Regions from separate parts of the Micromonospora yongxingensis genome, predicted to be linked through region 1. Evidence: riboswitches for the same ligand, from Rfam matches in the RefSeq annotation. Region 1 holds a riboswitch; each other region holds the start of a gene.

Region 1 (5,861 bases):
GTCACGTTGATGACGCCGTACAGGTTCGTCTCAATCTGCGCACGCAACTCATCCTCTGGGAAGTCCTCCAAGGAATTGCTGGTGGCGTAACCGGCGTTGTTCACGACCACGTCGAGGGAACCGAAACGCTCGACCGCCGCCGCGACCACGTTCCGGGCCTCGGAGGGTGACGTGACGTCCAGCGCCACGGTCTCCAGCCGCTCCGGGTGCTCGGCCTTCAGATCGGCCAGCACCTCCGGCCGACGCGAGGTCACCATGACCTGGTCACCCGCAGCCAGCACCGCAACCGTCAGCGCCTTCCCCAGTCCCTGGGAACCACCGGTGATCAACCAAGTCCGTCGCATGGCGTACCACTCCTAATTTCATACGAACGTGTGAGTATCCGCCTCAGCAGAAGCGCTCTATCACTGTAGAGGTTCCGCCGCCTAAACGCCACAGGCATGTGGCGGCAAGCGGGCTCTGTCACTTCGGCGAAGTCGCTGATGGCGTTCAAAACGCCGCAGTGATAGGGTCGGGGAGACTATGAGAGCTGATGCCGCACGCAATCTGTCGGCGGTCCTGCGCACGGGTGCCCGACTGCTGGCTGAGGATCCGAGCACGTCCGTGGCAGCCATCGCCAACGCGGCGGGGGTGGACCGCACCACTGTCCATCGGCGCTTCGTCAGCCGGGAAGCCCTCCTCACAGCCGTATTCCAGGCGAAACTCGACTCCACCGAACAGGTCCTAGACGAGGCGCGACTCACGGAGGCGCCGGTGCCGGTCGCACTGCACCGCTACGCGGAGGGCATCATCCCCGTCAGCCGTGAGTGGCCGGTCGACACGGCCCGCTTGATGCAGCAGAACCCTGACGCGCGCCAACGGCGTCAGGGCCAGAGCGAACGGCTGAATGACTTCCTCCAACGTGCCGTCGATGAAGGCTTCCTGCGCTCGGACGTGCCCCTGGAATGGGTGCGGGCGGTCCTCGACCAACTGGTGGCCAGTGCTGCCCATCAGTTCCCCGACCTGGCGCCCCCGCAGGCGGCCGACGTCGTCGTGGACACGTTCCTCAACGGCCTCGGCAGAGCCTGACCCTCGCCCGCGCCCGAGGAGGCGCAGCCGCGCGGACACCTCGGCGGCGACCCGCCCCGACGCTGTTGGCGGCGGGTGAACGCCAGGGCCCTGTCCCCGCAGGCGCTCTTGGCAATGGGGTCGGCCTGCGGATTCGAATTGGGCGTGCGGCCCGTCGACCGTGTCGACGCCCAGGGCGCAGTTGCCTGGCACCACCAACCGTCGCGCATGTGGCTGGCGCAGCCTTCGCGGGGGCCCGCCGGCCCGGTGTCCGGCATCAAGTTGATTAGCCGGCACGAACCGGAGTTCTCGGTCGTCATGCCTCGCCCCTTGGCATCCTGAACCGTCCAGCGGCCGGCACAACAAATGCTCCTCAAAGAGGTCTGCCGCGTCCAACAACCTTTTGCTGTCGCAGCCACAGTCTGATCCTGTTGTCGCTTTCCATTGCCATGAAATCGGCGCCTCGTCGAAAGCGCGTCAGGGTGAGGTGGGCGTCGGTCGCCATGGGACTCCGGGTTAGCCGACCTCGCCACGTACGGCTTGTCCCATGGTTGCGACGACCTGCTCGGCGCGATCCAGCGCTGCGGGCGTCGGGAACGGGCGGCGCGCTGGGGGAATCACCAGGGCAGCCGCCAATATGAGACCTATTGCGCGTGCCAGGGCAAGAAAGTAGCGCACTTTACCCAGCTCAGTGGGGGTCACAGGAGCAGCCTGTAACTGCTACAGGAAGCGAGTGTTGGACGATCCGCGCGCCGGTGGTGAGGATGGTTCTCGCAAGCAGTTACAGAGAACCGGCACCGATCAGGAAGCAAAGACATGACAGATCAGACCCAGGGCCGCGTGTGGCTTATTACAGGATGCTCAAGCGGTTTCGGCCGTGAGATTGTGCGCGCCGCAGTGGCGGCGGGTGACCGGGTGATGGCGACAGCGCGCCGTCCCGAAACTCTTCAAGACCTTGCCGATCTCGGCAACGGGCAGGTCAGCACCTGCGCTCTGGACGTCACCGATCCCGACTCGATTCAGGTCGCGGTAAAGTCGACGCTGGCACTATTCGGCCGGATCGACGTCCTTGTCAACAACGCCGGATTCCTCATGATGGGCGCCGTCGAGGAAATCACCATGCAACAGCTGCGCGAGCAGATGGAGGTTCTGTTCTTCGGCGCCGCCGAGACAACGAAGGCTGTACTGCCAAGTATGCGCGAGCGGGGCAGCGGAACGATCGTGCAGATGAGCTCGATGGGTGGACAGACAAGCTTCCATGCCTTCGGGGCCTACCATGCCGGAAAGTTCGCCCTGGAAGGCTTGTCACAGACACTGGCGGGAGAAGTCGCCCCACTTGGGGTGCGAGTCCTGATGGTGGAACCGGGATCATTCCGCACCCAGATCAACAGCAACAAGACCGAGTCATCGGTCATCGACGCCTACAGTGGGACCGCCGGGGCGTTCCGCAGCTACGTCAACGCGATGCAAGGCTCCGAGGAAGGCGACCCCGCCAAGGCCGCGGCTGCCATTGTCACCGCGGTTGACAGCGACAATCCGCCCCTTCGACTCGCGCTGGGTGGTGACGCGGTCGACGGGCTCCGCGCCGAGCTCGAATCGCGTCTAGCCGACCTGACCGCTTGGGAAGAGCTGAGCCGGTCGACCGCAGCGTCCTGACACGCTGTGCGTGTGGCTGAGCCTGGCCGGCTTGATTCCTACTGCCGGGCCGGGGTTGTCGGACTCCCGGTCTAGGTTTCCGCGTTCCTGCGGCCGGACGTGCTCTGTACGTCCGGCCGCAGGAACGCCGAGCGCCTGACCATGCCCCACAACGCGGTCGGCCTCTGGGTTTGGATGACCCGGTGGCGCGGTTGGCGTACCCCAGATCATGAGCTGACCCGGGAAGTCGCCGACCTGCTTGCCCGGCTCCGAATCACCGCCGACGGATAGTTCGGCCATCGCCGACCGCCGTCGGCTCAGGTCTCCGTCATGTGTTGCCCGGGTTGCTCTCGACATCGCTGATCTTTATGCTCCTGGGCGTCAAGAGTGGTCAGCGTCAAGCCTCCCGGCTTGCTGACCCGGCAACCGCGCCACCCGCGCACGGTGCCTCCGGGGGAAGACCAGGCCGGCCGCAAGCTGCGGTACGGCAAGAGCGGGTGCCTCGGGCACCGGAAGGCGAGTTCACCGTGCCATTCGGAGAGCTGGACCTGGCTGCTTTCGCGGTCTGCCTGGCCTGCGGGCACCTCCGCGATGGCGCGCCGCGCGGGCAGCGGTGCCGCTGCCAGCCGCGTACGCCGGAGTGGGAGCAGCAGTGGCAGGGGCAGGACATCTCAAGTGACCTCGACCTGTGCGTGTTGTGCGTCCGAGACACGGTGACCACCCGAACCCGGTGGTCGTGGCTGGCCTGCGAAACCTGCCGACACGTCTCGCAGGTCGTCGGGGAACGGTACGGCCACCGCGCCGCACTGCCGCTGGGCCGGCACTCGCTCATGAACGGCGACGTGGTCCAGCCGCAGACGGCCACGACCACCGAGGTCGCCGCCTCGCTGGTGGCCTCCGTGCGGCGTTGCAACGGGCTGCGCGAGTGGCAGCAGGTGGAGTTCGACCGGCTCGCCGAGCCACTTCGCGTGGCCGCTTCGAGCGTGCCGCTGACCGAGTGGCAGCGAAGATGGCCGCCCTCGCTCGGAGCGAGCGTCGACGCTTTCGACCGCTACGGCGTCATGCCGGTCCCCCACGACCTCAGCAGCCTCCGGCAGGCCCAGACCGAGTTCCTGTCCACCGCTCGTTGATCGCCGGTCCGGGCAGGACCTTTGTGAAGATCAGGACATCCTCGTGGGTGATCAGGTGCAGCGGGCTACCGGCAGCGCGTGCCTTCCGTACGGCTTGGAGTTGGAAGAACGACGGTCGGGCAACGAGCTGCCCGTCGCGGACTGCCGCCAGGAGGGCCACGCACCGCTCGGTCGGTACCAGGCCCGCGCGGACGCCGGCGGCGATGACGGCGGAGGGCAGGTCGACAAGCTGACCGTTTTTGCGCCACGGCCGGGCGGTGACCACCACGGTGCCGCCGGGGCGCAGCAGGTCGGCGCAGCCGGCGAGGATCTGCGCGAACCCGTCGGTGAGGCCGGTGAGGTCGCGGTACGCGAGGTTGCCCTTGTCGGTGCCGTCGTTGTAGGCGTTGTCGAACTTCGCCACCCCGTCGATGCCGGGCCGGACAAGGCCGTGGACGGTAGGCCCGTACGGCGGTGAGGTGACCACGAGGGCGACCTGTCCGGTGAGTGCGGCCGGTAGCAGGGACCGCAGCCGGGTGGCGTCACCGCGAAGGACGGAGCCGCGGCCGGTGGCGCCCTGGGTGTGGGCGTGGCTGATGTTCGCATCAGCGATGTCGGACCAGCGAGATTCGTACTCCACGCCGATGGCGTCGCGGCCGGCGTGCACGGTCTCGACGAGGGTCGTGCCGATCCCGCACATTGGGTCGAGCACGAGGTCGCCGGGCTGGGTGTAGGCGTGCACGGCGTGGGCGGCGATCGCTGGGAGCATCCGGGCAGGGTGCTTGACGGACTCGGCCACGTACCGGCCGCGGCGTTGCACCGGACCTGTCTGTTGGGCGGTGGCCCACACCGACAGACCGTCAATGTGCCGTTCGCCGTCGGCTCGGTGGCGGCCCTCGTAGGTGCGATGCTGTCCGCTGGCGGCGCCGGTCGGGATCGGCTCGTCCGGGCCGGAGTGGTGGGAATACTCAGCCACGGTTGCCACCACCCTTCCGCCGGGCGTGGGGTGCGGAGATGTGGTGCTGGCTGAAGACGAGCAGGTCGGCGTGCACCCGCAGGTGCGACACCGCCCAGTCCTGCTCGCCGGCCTGCTGGGCGAGGGTGAGCAGTTCCTCGTCGGTGAGGTGGTAGACGAACGCGTCGCCGTCGGTGTCCGCAGCGACGGCGACGATGTGCTGCAGGTAGCCCAGGCCGACCGACGCGGCGGCGGTGGCGACCGGGGTGAAGTCCTCGGGCTGGGAACTGGTGGTGGGGACGGTGACGACGAGGACGAGGCAGCCGCCGGGGCACAGCAGCCTGGCGCAGGCGGTCAGTAGCCACGCCAGCCGGATCCGGTTGGTCGTGTCGGTGGGGTCGAGGGGCCAGCTGGCTACGACCAGGCTGGTCGCCTCAGCCAGGGATGCGGAATTGGGTGCGGCGGGGGCCGTGGCGCTGGGCAGGTCGGTGTCGGTGAGGTCGTCACCGAACCAGGCGCTCATGTCCGGCAGGTCGCCGTCGTGGGAGAGGGTGGCTGGGTCGGGGCGGCCCGGCGGAGTGGCGGGTCCGATGATCAGGCTGGACGCGTCGGTGAACCAGCCCGGGTGGTGCCGGCGGCCGCCCGTGCGGCAGACGGCTGCCAGGGCGTGGTCGCCGGTAAGGTCGACGACCACCTCACCGGGGCGGCTGTAGGCGGCCACGAGCCGGTAGGCCAGTCGGGCGCCGACGCTGCGGCCGGCGTCGGTCTCGGTACGGGCGGTGCGCCACACGGTGACCGGCACCGGCGGGTCGCCGGCGATCAGGTCGATCAGGGTCGGGTCGACATCGTGCGGGTCGGCCGGGCGGGCAGGGTCGGGGCGGTGCGGCGTGTGCTCGCTCATGTGGTGTCGGCTCCGCGCCGCGCCGTGGTGCGCTGACATCCTCAAACCGGCGCTTGTCAGCTCTAGCGGAGACCCCTCGATCTGACAGAGGACTGACAGTGCCGTCTGCGGAGCACTGTCGCGGTCCGCGACGTCGGTCGCCCCGGTGCTGTCAGAGCAGCGCCGCACCGGCGTGGCCGGCACTGACAGAGCGTGGCCCGCTCCGTGACAGATG
Region 2 (5,861 bases), on a different contig from region 1:
GCCTCTACCTCTGACAGCTCCCCCGGCCACCCGCCCCCGGCGGCACGCCCGTTTGTCCCGGCGCACGACGGGAAGCCATCCGGCGACCGTGGCCCTGGGGAGGGACGATGCCGGTATTCGTGAAGAAGCTGTTGGCCTGGGGCAGCGTCGCGTTCCTGATCTACTTCATGGCGTTCCGGCCGGACGGCGCCGCGCAGATGTTCAAGGCGATCGGCGCGGCGCTGGTCGCCATGGCCCAGGGCCTCGGTGACTTCCTCACCACCCTGATGACCTGAGCCGCCGGCGCGTCAGGGTTGACCGGGCGGCCAGGGCGCCGCCGGCCGCAGGCCCTGCCAGCCGGACGGCGCGTACCCCACGGGGGGCGGCGGCGCGGCCAGCACCACCGGGATCGGCACCACCGGCTCGTCCGGCGCGGCCACCGGACGCTGGGAACCGTCCGGGAAGCGCAGGTGGTAGCGACTGCCGTCCCAGACGCCGACCGGAGCCTGCGGGTCCCGACCCACGAAGAACGACCGGTACGAGGTGATCGCCTCCAGCAGCTCCCGCTCCTCGCGGGCCGTCCGCTCCAGGTCGGCCGGCTTGCGGTCCAGGCCGCGCAGCGTCCCGTCGCGCAGCAGGGCCAACCGGGTGGCGGCGAACTGGTACCCCCGCATCGCCCGCACCCCGGCGTCCCCGGCCACCCGGCGCGCCCAGGTACGGGCCGCGTGCCGACGGCCCAGGCTGCTCAGCGAGGCCACCTCGGGCGGGCTCAGCCAGCCGGCGCGCACGTAGTCCGGCAGCGTCCGCTCGGTGAGCCGCCCCTCCCACGCACGCAGCCACACCGCCAGCCCCACCATCCCGAAGAACACCGGCACCATCAGGCCCAGGAAGCCGTACAGCATGATCACCGCTTCGCCGGTGGCCTGGGTCAGCGTGGGCAGCAGGTTCCAGGTGCCGTGCAACATCATCGCAAGCAGCAGGCCGGCGACCGGAGCGAGCACACGGACCCGACGGTCGGCCGTCCGGGCCGCGACACCCAGGCCCACACCGGTCATCGAGGTGAAGAGCGGGTGGGCGAACCCGAACAGCAGGATCCGGACGATGAAGATGGCGATGACCTGCTGGGTGCCGGTGGCCGGGCCGTACCGGTCGGCACCGGCGGCGTAGCCGTACCCGCCCAGGTAGAGGATGTTCTCCACCATGGCGAAGCCGACCGCGGAGAGCCCGCAGTAGACCAGGCCGTCGGTGATCCCGGACCACTCACGGCGACGGAACACCAGCAGCAGGATCGGGCCGAGGGCCTTGGTCAGCTCCTCGATGAACGGCGCCACCAGCACGCCGGTGAGGGCGGCCGGCAGCCCCCAGTCGTCGAACCGCGCGGCGGCGAACTCGTTCACCGTGAGCGAGGCGGCGGTGGAGACGAACGCTCCCCAGGCGAAGCAGAAGATGAGGTACTTCAGCGGCTCCGGCTCGTAGCGGTCCAGCCAGAGGAAGCAGGCGACCAGCACCGGCACCGGCAGGATGGCGGCGACCACCCCGATCAGCAGCGCCCGTACGCCGAGCGACTGGCCGAGCGTGAAGACCATGAAGACCGCGCACGCGGCGATGAAGAGCACCACCCCGGCCAGCACCAGGAACCGCCGCCAGCCCAGTCGGCGCAGCGGCATCCGGGGCGCCTCGCCGGCGGACGGAGCCGCGGGCGTAGGCGGCGACGACGGCAGGGGTGCACCGGGCGGGGTGTCGGCCATGCGGTCAGCGTAGCCATCCGCCGCCGGCTGGTTCGGTCGCATCGGCAGCGCTATGCTGCCAGCAGGTCACGAGCGCCAGCGTCAAGCCCCGGCTTGCTGGCCGGCAACCCTCGTCGAGTTCGCGGTGGGGTGCCCCGGGTGATGACCGGGCCCAGCCCGATCGGCGTGCTGGGCAAGCGCGGACCCCGTCCCGACACCAGACCCGGGGTCCCTGACCCCGGAGGTTCCGGCGTGTCCGTCACCCTCGCACCCTCGCTTCCCATCCCGTCCGCCGTCGCGTCCGCGCCGGCGCCGCTCGACGTGCTCGGCGTGCCGGGCGAGATCAACCTCGACTACGCGGCCAGCGCGCCGTGCGCGCGGGCCGCCGCCGACGCGGTGGCCGAACTGCTGCCCTGGTACGCCAGCGTCCATCGCGGTGCGGGTGCGCTGTCCCGGCACTGCACGCTGGCCTACGAGCGTGCCCGGCAGACGGTGGGCGACTTCTTCGGCGCCCGCGCCGACGATCACGTGATCTTCACCCGCAACACCACCGACGCGCTCAACCTGCTGGCCCGGGCGGTGCCGGCCGGCACGACGGTGGTCACCTTCGCCGGCGAGCACCACGCCAACCTGCTGCCCTGGCCGCGCGGCTCGGTCCGGCTGCCGGTGCCCAGCGACCCCGCCGGGGCGGTACGCGCCCTCGCCGCCGCCCTCACCGAGCTGCGCCGGGACAGCAACCCGGCGCAGCCGGTGCTGGTCGCGGTGACCGGAGCGAGCAACGTGACCGGCGAGCGGTGGCCGGTCACCGAACTGGCCCGGGTGGCCCACCGGCACGGGGCACGGATCGCCCTGGACGCCGCGCAGCTCGCCCCGCACGCCCCGGTCGACCTGCTCGCGCTCGACGTGGACTACGTGGCCGTCTCCGGCCACAAGCTGTACGCGCCGTTCGGCGCCGGCGTGCTGATCGGCCGGGCGGACTGGCTGGACGCCGCGCCTCCGTACCTGGCGGGTGGGGGTGCCACCAGCCACGTCGGGCCGGCCACCCACGACGTGACCTGGGCGACCGGGCCGGCACGGCACGAGGGCGGCACCCCCAACCTGGTCGGCGCGGTGGCGCTGGCCGCGGTGTGCGCAGCACTGGACGACGCGGACCGCGCCGCGCTGGCCGCCCACGAGCAGGCGCTGCTGGCACGGCTGCGCACGGGCCTCGCCGCCCTGCCGCACGTGGTGGAACTGCGCACCTTCGGCCCGGACGCGCCCCGGGTCGGCATCGTCTCGTTCGTGGTCGCCGGGTGGGACTCCGCCGAGGTGGCCGCCCGGCTGGCCGCCGAGCACCGGATCGGGGTGCGGGACGGGCTGTTCTGCGCCCACCCGCTGGCCCGGCGGCTGCTCAGCGAGGCGGCGGGGCGTACCGGCCGGCGGGACCTGCCGCCCACCGCGCTGCGCGCCAGCCTCGGCCTGGGCAGCACCCAGGCCCAGGTGGACCGGCTGCTCGCCGCGCTCGCCGCGTTGGGCTAGGCCGGCACGACGCGCCCCGGTCAGCCGACCGGCGGAGCGGTGGGGGGCTTCGGCCCCTCGCCCGGCTCGGCCGGTTCACCCATCGGCCGCTCCTGCTCCCCGAAGGCGGTGCGGATCCACCGGTTCGCCTCCTCCTGTTCGATTCCGGAGGCCACCAGCAGGTCACTGGCCGTGGTCCGGATCTGGGCGATCACCACGCTGCCCGAGAAGCCGACCCCGGCGCCGTACGCCCGGCCGGCCTCGCTGACCGCCCGCAACGACCGTTCCCGGGCCTTCTCCGGCTCCTCGCCCGCGGCGAACTCCTGCTTGAGCAGCCGGACCGATTCGGCGAGGTGGCCGATCCCGTCCGGCATCGGGTCCGGCACCGGTTCCTCGTCCTCGATCAGCGTGACGGACCGGCGGATCAGCGTGCCGCTGTTGCGCATGGCCCGGTCGATCGGCTCGGCGGCCTCCGCGTAGTGGGTCAGTTCGTCCCGCCGGTGCCAGCGGGCCGGGGAGAGGGTCGCGGTCTCCTTGGCGCCCTCGATCGCCTCGGCCAGTGTGGCCAGCTCCTCCTTGTTGTCGCGCAGCCGCTCGAGCGCCCGCTGGACGGTGGCGCGGTCCCGTTTGCGCAGCCCGTCGGCGGTCATGTCGAGTTGGGCGGCGAGCAGGTCCAGCGCCGGCCGGGCGGCGCGATTGATCACCCGGAGCGGGTTCAGTGGCAGCAGCACCGCAGTCACCAGCAGCGCGATCCCACCGCCGAGGAACGCGTCCACGAAGCGTGGGATCTCCAGGTTCTGGGTCGACGGGCTCAGCGTGACGATCAGCACCGCCGTGGCCGCCGCCTGGATGACGATGGCCACGCTGGCCCCGGCGAAGATCGTGAGCAGGATCGCGACCGTCACCACCAGGCCGAGCTGCCACGCCCCGGTGCCGAGCAGGTAGATCAGGAGGTCGCCGATGGCCACCCCGATGCCCACCCCGACGATGAGTTCCACGGTCCGTCGGAACCGCTGGCCGACCGACGCGGCCAGCGTGCCGACCGCGGAGATCGGCGCGAACACCGGCTGCGGGTTGCCGAGCAGCCGGTGCGAGATGAAGTACGCCAGCCCGGCCGCCAGCCCGGCCTGCACGGCCAGCCCGCCAGCCATCCGCACCCGGTGCAGCCGGTCGTGCAGGGTGGCTCGGCCGCGGTGCCGCAGTTCCTCGGTGGCCTCCGCGATCCGGGCGCCGTCGACGTCCACCAGTCCTTCGCGCAGCGGGGTACGCCGCACCATCGGAGGTCGCTTGTCCCGGGCCACAGCCATGGGCGCGACTACCCGTGCCGGGGCCGCTGAATCCTGCCGTTCCCGCGCTGCGGCCGGATGCGGCAGACTCGGGCGGTGACCGATCTGCTGGACCGGTGGCGGGCGGCGGCCCGGGGCGTCGGGGCTGGGCCCGGCGCCGGCTCGACGCGGGTCGGGCGGCAGTTGCTCGCCCGCTGGCAGGAGCCGCACCGGCACTATCACACGGTCGCCCACCTGACCGCCGTGCTCGACGTGGTCGACGAGCACGCCGGGCTTGCCGACCGGGCGGACCTGGTCCGGCTGGCGGCCTGGTGCCACGACGCGGTCTACGACCCGCGGGCCGATGGCGACGCCAACGAACGGGACAGCGCCACGCTGGCGGGGAGTCTGCTCGCCGGGCTCGGGGTGCCGGCGCCCGCGGTGGCCGAGGTGCAGCGGCTGGTGCTGCTCACCGCGGGGCACGTGGTGGCCCCCGGCGACCGCGACGGCGCGCTGCTCTGCGACGCGGACCTCGCCGTGCTGGCCGCCCAGCCGGCGACCTACGACCGCTACGCGGCGGCCATCCGCCGGGAGTACGCGCACGTGCCGGAGCCGGCCTTCCGTGCGGGGCGGGCCGCGGTGCTCAGACATCTGCTGGAGCTGCCCGCCCTGTTCCGGTTGCCGCCGCTGGCCGACCGGTGGGAGCGGTCGGCCCGGGCGAACCTGCGCCGCGAGCTGGCCACCCTCAACCCACCCGGGCCGCCGGCGCGCTGACCAGATGCTTCGGACGGCGCAGCCCGGCGTCCCGGAGCAGCCGGACCAGCTCCCGGCTCGGCACCACCCGGGCACCGAGCCACACCGCCGCCGCGAACCGCTCGGCCGGAATGTCGTAGTGGTCCCGGTCGAAGCCACGCCGGGGTGCGCCCAGCGCCTCGGCGAAGGCGTGCAGCTCGGCGTAGGAGACGTCGCTGATCAGGTGCGACCAGAGCCGACCGCGCCACGGCCAGGCTGGCCGGTCCAGGTAGAGCATGGTGCCCAAGCTAGCCGGTCGCAGTCGATCATGTTGATGATCGGCGGTCGGCGACCTAGCCTCAGCTGCATGGCCCCCACCCCGCTCCTCGACGACCTGCGCGCCGCGCTGGGCGAGAACGCCGTGCTCACCGACCCGGACCTGCTGCGCATGCACCAGCGGGACGAGGCCGACCTCTGCGCCGCCGGCACGCCGCTGGTGGTGACCCGCCCACGCACCACCGAACAGGTGGTCGCCGTGGTCCGGGCGGCGGCGCGACACGGCGTGCCCCTGGTGCCGCAGGGCGCGCGGACCGGGCTGGCCGGCGCGGCGAACGCGGTGGACGGCGCGGTGGTGCTCAGCACCGTCGCGATGGACGAGATC
Region 3 (5,861 bases), on a different contig from region 1:
GGTGACCACCGACGCCGCGTTGGGCGCGGTGGGCGGCGCGGTGCTGCTGTGGATCCTGTCCAGCATCCTGGACCAGATCACCGCCCTCGGTGCGCTGCGTGACTTCCTGCCCACCCACTTCAGCACCGCCTGGCTGGGGCTGCTCTCCACCCCGGTGCAGACCGACGACGTGGTCCGCGGCTGCATCTCGGCGATCAGCTACGCGACGCTGTTCTGGGGGCTGGCCTTCTGGCGCTTCACCCGCAAGGACATCACGTCGTAGCTGGCGGCCTCACAGCCGGCTGCACCGGTGTGGACGGGTCGTCCTTCTTCCAGGCGCTGACGCCGATCCGGCCGGTGTTGCCCACGTCGATCGGGCCGTCCGGGTCGACGTCCTCGGCCGGCTGCCCGGCAGCGGGGGCGACCCGCAGGTACGTCCCGTTGGTGGCCACCACGGTCGAATCGGTGACCAGGTTGCGCCAGAGGACGGTGGCGACGGCCCGTTCACCAGGACCGAGGACGACCTCGCGGGGCGGCTGGTCGAAGCCAGCGGTGATCTCCTTCGCCCCGGGCAGCACGCGCAGGATGATCGGCTTGCGGTCCTCGTCCAGCACGCGCAGCGACGGGTGTCCCTCGATCCGGTAGGGGCGGTCGCCGCAGTTGACCAGCTCCAGGCCGAGTGCGCGCAGCCCCATGGCGGCGTCCGATCCCCTCGACCGGATCCGCACGCCCGACTCCGGGCACCAGAACGGCGGGCTCACGTACGCCGAGGGCGTCGGACTGGGCGCGGTCGTGCGCCCGGGCGGCGGGCTCGTGGCGTCCCCGGCCTGGCCTCGGTGGTCGGCGGGAGCACAGGCGCCGAGCAGGAGAGCCGTCGCGACCGCCGCGCCGGGGATCGTGCGTCGCCGTGCTGCCGTGCCTCGCGAAATCACCCGCCGATCATCGCTCACGTCAGCGTCCCGCCGCCGTCCGGCCCGGCTCCGGGTGCAACCTTTGGAGCTGAATCGTCTGGGACATCGCTCGCCTGGTGATCCGCTTCCGCGCGGCCGTCGCGGTGTCCCAGTCACCTGGACGCGCAACATCGCTGACCCGGAGTGGATCATGCGAGCGAGGCGGCGTGGCGGGTCGGGAACCCGCTCCGGTGCCCTGGCGATGTCGCAAACGATTCAGCTCTAGAGCACGGTGCCCAACGGTGCGCAGCGCGAGGACCGTCGCCGCGCGAGCGAGCCTGACATGGCGTCAGGCAGGGGTGCGGGGGTCGAGGAGGGCGTTCAGCAGGCCGGGGTAGAGGCGGTCCAGCTCGTCCCGGCGGAGCCGGACGTAACGGCTGGTGCCGGCGGCCCGGGTGCGGGTCAGGCCGGCCTCGCGCAGCACCTTGAGGTGGTGGCTGCGGGTCGCCTTGGAGACGCCGAACTCGAAGGTGCCGCAGGAGCGCTCGCCGCCCTCGGCGAGAGCCCGCACGATCTGTAGCCGCACGTCGTCGGCGAGTGCGGCCAGCACGGCGGTGACCGGTACGTCGGCCAGATCGGGTTCGTGCGGCTCCATGTGACCAGTGTAACCGTTGTTCGACAATCGTCGAACATCCCCCTAGGGTCGGTGTCGTTGGTTCGAAGATACTCGAACATTGGAGCTGACGATGCGATCCCGTGCCGCCGCCTTTCCGCTGCTGGCCGCGCTGAGCTGGGGAGTGATGTTCCCCGTGCTGGCCAGCGCGCTGACCCGGGTGGACCCGCTCAACCTGACCACCGCCCGCTACCTGCTGGCCGCCCTCGTCCTGGTCACCATCCTGCTGCTCCGCGAGGGCGCCGGCGCGCTGCGACTCGGCGGTCGGGCCGTCGAGGTGGCGGTGCTCGGTGTGGTCGGCTTCGCCGGATTCAACCTGCTCACCAACCTGGCGCTCGAACACGCGGCCCCGCAGCAGATCGCCCTGTTCGTGGCCACCACCCCGGTGATCACCCAACTGGTCCGCTGGGCGCGCGACGGCGTACGCCCGAAGCCCCTCCTGCTGGTCCTCTCCCTGGTGGCGCTCCTCGGCGTCGGACTGGTGATCACGCGCGGGAGCCTGACCGGGCTCGGTCAGTTCGGCGTCGGCGGGCTGATGATGATCGGCGCGGTGCTGGGCTGGGCCATCTACACCCACGGTGCCGGCCGGTTCGGCACCTGGTCCCCGCTGCGCTACACCACCCTGACCGCCGTCGCCGGCACGGCCGCCATGCTGGCCGCGAGCGTGCTCGCCGACGGCATCGGATGGCAGCACGCGCCGGCCGCCGCCGACCTCGTGGCGGTCGCCCCGCAGTTGGCGTACGCCGTGATCGTGGCCGCCGTCATCGCGGTGCTGGCCTGGAACACCGGCGTGCAGCGGCTCGGAGCCGCCAACGCCGCCCTGTTCATGAACCTGGTCCCGGTGACCACGTTCGCGGTGCAGATCGCCCGCGGCTACCGGCCGGAGCCGGTCGAGCTGGTCGGGGCCGCCGTCACCATCGCCGCGCTGGTCGCCGCGAACCTCGCCACCCGGGTCCGCAGCGGCGCCCCGTCGCTGCCCCAACCGACCGCGGTCACGGACCCGGTGGCGGTGGTCGACCCCGTAGCCGCGGTGGCCACAGCGCGCGGCGTTGCCTAGACTCGACGGCACAACTGCATACCTCATCCAGAGGGGCTGAGGGATACGGCCCGACGACGCCCCGGCAACCACCCCGCGCGCTCACCGCTGAGCGACCCGCGGGGCAGGTGCCAATTCCGTCCCCGCCGCACCGTGCGATGCGGGGAAAGATGAGAGGACTCCTCGACATGACGTCGACGTTCGCCGCCTCCGGCATCGACACCTCCGCCAGCCCCGCCCGCGCCCTGGTCTGCCGCGCCTGTTCGGCCCGCTACCCGCTCGCCGCCCAGCACGCCTGTTACGAGTGTTTCGGGCCGCTGGAGGTCGACTACGACACCGCCGCCCTGGCCACCGTCACCCGTGAGCAGATCGAGGCCGGCCCGGACAACATCTGGCGGTACGCCGCGCTGCTGCCCGCCGGCCAGGAACCGTCCACCCGGGTCACCCTCAACCCGGGGCTCACCCCGCTGGTGGCGGCCCCGCACCTCGCCGCCGAACTGGGCATCACCGCGCCGCTCTGGGTCAAGGACGACAGCGCCAACCCGACCCACTCGTTCAAGGACCGGGTCGTGTCGGTGGCGCTGACCGCCGCGAGGGCGCTCGGCTTCAACCGGTTCGCCTGCGCCTCCACCGGCAACCTGGCCAACTCGGTGGCCGCGCACGCCGCCCGCGCCGGGGTGCCCTCGGTGGTCTTCATCCCCAGTGACCTGGAGCAGGGCAAGGTCATCACCACCGCGGTCTACGGCGGCGAGCTGGTCGCCATCGACGGCTCGTACGACGACGTGAACCGGCTCTGCGGCGAGCTGGTGGAGACCGACGAGTTCGAGGACACCGCGTTCGTCAACGTCAACGTCCGGCCGTACTACGCGGAGGGCTCCAAGACGCTCGGCTACGAGGTGGCCGAGCAGCTCGGCTGGCGGATCCCGGCGCAGGTGGTCATCCCGATGGCCAGTGGCGAGCTGCTCACCAAGATTGACAAGGCGTTCTCCGAGCTGGTCGAGATCGGTCTGGTCGAGGCGCCGGCCGGCGGCTGGAAGGTCTTCGGCGCCCAGTCCGCCGGCTGCAACCCGATCGCCACGGCCCTGCACGCCGACACCGACACGATCACCCCGGTCAAGCCCACCGGCATCGCCAAGTCGCTCAACATCGGCGACCCGGCCGCCGGCCTCTACGCCCTGGAGGCCGTCCGCCGCACCGGCGGCTGGATGGAGTACGCCGACGACGACGAGATCCGCGCCGGCATCCGCCAGTTGGCCCGGACCACCGGCGTCTTCGCGGAGACCGCGGGCGGCGTCACCGTGGCGGTGCTGCGCAAGCTGGTCGAGTCCGGTCGGCTCGACCCGGCGGCGGAAACCGTCGTGTTCAACACCGGCGAGGGCCTGAAGACCATCGACGCGGTAGCCGGGCAGGTCGGCCCGACCCACCACATCAAGCCCTCCCTCCGCGCCGCTCGCGACGCCGGCCTCCTCGGCTGACCGCACCTGACCGCCGCGACGGGTCAGCGGGCTCGACGGACGAGGGAGGATCACCCGGAAGGGGGATCAGGCCGATCCGCCGGGTAACTGGCTTTTCGCGTTGAGTGTGGAAAACCCGCCGCTCTGGACTTGACGACAGGAACCGGACGGCGCAAGATGCTCCGTGCGGGAGGGCATTTCGCCGAAGACTTTTGAAGTTCTTGCGACCCAACGCCGGAGGCGTTGTGCGAGTGCCCCTCCCGACCACGTCCGATCGGGCCAGCGAAATAATTCGCTGGCCCGATCGTTTTTCCCGGTGCACGCTCGGCGGCATGAGCATCACCATCGCGTCGTTCGACGGCGCCGACCGGGCCGCGGTCGACGAGGCGTACCGGATCGGCGCGGCGGCCAACGACGCCGACCTGCCGGACTTCCCGCCGTTCTGCCGGCGGCGCTTCGACGCGTTCTTCCACACGCCGATGCCCGGCACCGCCACGCTCTGGGCCCTGGCCCGGCTCGACGGCGTCCCGGCCGGCTACCTCCAGCTGGACCTGCCCCAGCTCGACAACACCGACAACGCCACCGCCGAGCTGGTGGTGCATCCCGAGCTGCGGCGGCGGGGCGTCGGCCGGGCACTGCACGAGTACGGGGTGCGCCTGCTGCGCGAGCACGGGCGCAAGCGGGTGGTCGCCATGACCGTCTCGGCGCTGCCGGACGGGCCGGCCCGGACGGGGGCGGGTGACGCGTTCGCCGCCGCGACCGGAGCCCACTCCGCGCTGGCCGAGGTGCGTCGCCGGCTGGAGGTCGCCGCCATCGACCGGGTCGCGCTGAGGGCGGCCCTGGCCGAGGCCCACGCGCTGGCCGAGGGTTACCAGTCGGTCTGCTGGCAGGGCGCGACCCCGCAGGAGTACGTGGCGGACGTCGCCTACCTGGACGGCCGGCTGCTGATGGACGCGCCCATGGGCGACGTGCAGTGGGAACCGGAGCAGGTGGACGCCGAGCGGATCCGCGGCACCGAACGCGCTCTGGACGCCAGGGGCCGGCGGCGCTACCACCTCGGGGTACGCCACGAGGAGTCCGGCCGGTTGGTCGCCTGGACGCTGCTCGACGTGGGCGCCTCCGCCGACTGGCACGCGTTCCAGCAGATCACCATCGTCGACCCGGCCCACCGTGGGCACCGGCTCGGCCTGCTCGCCAAGATTGAGAACCTGCACCATCTGCTCACCCACGAGCAGGAGGTCCGCGTCATCGACACGTTCAACGCGGCCAGCAACAGCTACATGGTGGCGATCAACGAGCGGCTCGGTTTCCGCCCGGTGGACTCCTGGAACAACTGGCAGCTCACGCTCTGACCCGCCGGTCAGCCGTCCGGCCGGTCCAACCGCCCGACCAACTCGCTGACCGCGGCGTGGAAGTCCTCGTCCGGGGTGAACGTGTGACCCCGCACCGGGGGCGGCACGGTGTCGGTCGGCGGGATGAGCAGGCCCTTCGGATCCCGTACCCGGCGGTCGACCCGGGCGGCCGGGTCGTCGGGTCCGCCGGGGAACGGGGCGAACACCGGCCCACCCACCGCGTCGGTGTAGCGCCAGAGGTTGATCCACCGCCAGGACAACCGGTTGCCGACCTCGCACAACATCTCGTCGCTGACGTACGCGGGGAAGACGCGGCGGTACCGGTTCCCGAGCGGGGTGGCGTAGGTGAGCAGGGCGACCCTCCGGCGGCAGTCGTCCGGAAGCTGGAGGACGGTCACCGCGGCCAGCACGCTGCCGTGGCTCTGCCCGGAGAGCACCACCCCGTTCCCGTCGGCGGTCAGCTGCCTGATCCGGCGG

The links. Region 1 has a riboswitch for S-adenosylmethionine ahead of ACTWLT_RS17185 (hypothetical protein). Riboswitches for the same ligand answer to the same signal wherever they lie in the genome.
Region 2: another riboswitch for S-adenosylmethionine. It lies ahead of ACTWLT_RS01370 (aminotransferase class V-fold PLP-dependent enzyme); the one in region 1 lies ahead of ACTWLT_RS17185 (hypothetical protein).
Region 3: another riboswitch for S-adenosylmethionine. It lies ahead of thrC (threonine synthase); the one in region 1 lies ahead of ACTWLT_RS17185 (hypothetical protein).

The regions. Positions count from the first base shown of each region.
Region 1 is NZ_JBQXEO010000013.1:1,384-7,244, reverse strand. It holds gene ACTWLT_RS17200 (oxidoreductase) at 1-344, opposite strand, end outside; gene ACTWLT_RS17195 (TetR/AcrR family transcriptional regulator) at 523-1,068, shown strand; gene ACTWLT_RS17190 (oxidoreductase) at 1,864-2,703, shown strand; SAM riboswitch class IV at 3,062-3,182, shown strand; gene ACTWLT_RS17185 (hypothetical protein) at 3,210-3,812, shown strand; gene ACTWLT_RS17180 (TRM11 family SAM-dependent methyltransferase) at 3,763-4,767, opposite strand; gene ACTWLT_RS17175 (hypothetical protein) at 4,760-5,647, opposite strand.
Region 2 is NZ_JBQXEO010000001.1:292,446-298,306, reverse strand. It holds gene ACTWLT_RS01385 (GroES family chaperonin) at 1-14, shown strand, start outside; gene ACTWLT_RS01380 (hypothetical protein) at 108-275, shown strand; gene ACTWLT_RS01375 (PrsW family intramembrane metalloprotease) at 288-1,769, opposite strand; SAM riboswitch class IV at 1,792-1,912, shown strand; gene ACTWLT_RS01370 (aminotransferase class V-fold PLP-dependent enzyme) at 1,959-3,224, shown strand; gene ACTWLT_RS01365 (FUSC family protein) at 3,245-4,480, opposite strand; gene ACTWLT_RS01360 (HD domain-containing protein) at 4,586-5,242, shown strand; gene ACTWLT_RS01355 (DUF4031 domain-containing protein) at 5,214-5,498, opposite strand; gene ACTWLT_RS01350 (FAD-binding oxidoreductase) at 5,568-5,861, shown strand, end outside.
Region 3 is NZ_JBQXEO010000001.1:271,334-277,194, forward strand. It holds gene ACTWLT_RS01265 (ABC transporter permease) at 1-262, shown strand, start outside; gene ACTWLT_RS01270 (DUF4232 domain-containing protein) at 252-911, opposite strand; gene ACTWLT_RS01275 (ArsR/SmtB family transcription factor) at 1,219-1,524, opposite strand; gene ACTWLT_RS01280 (DMT family transporter) at 1,616-2,599, shown strand; SAM riboswitch class I at 2,620-2,755, shown strand; gene thrC (threonine synthase) at 2,767-4,053, shown strand; gene ACTWLT_RS01290 (GNAT family N-acetyltransferase) at 4,365-5,384, shown strand; gene ACTWLT_RS01295 (hypothetical protein) at 5,393-5,861, opposite strand, start outside.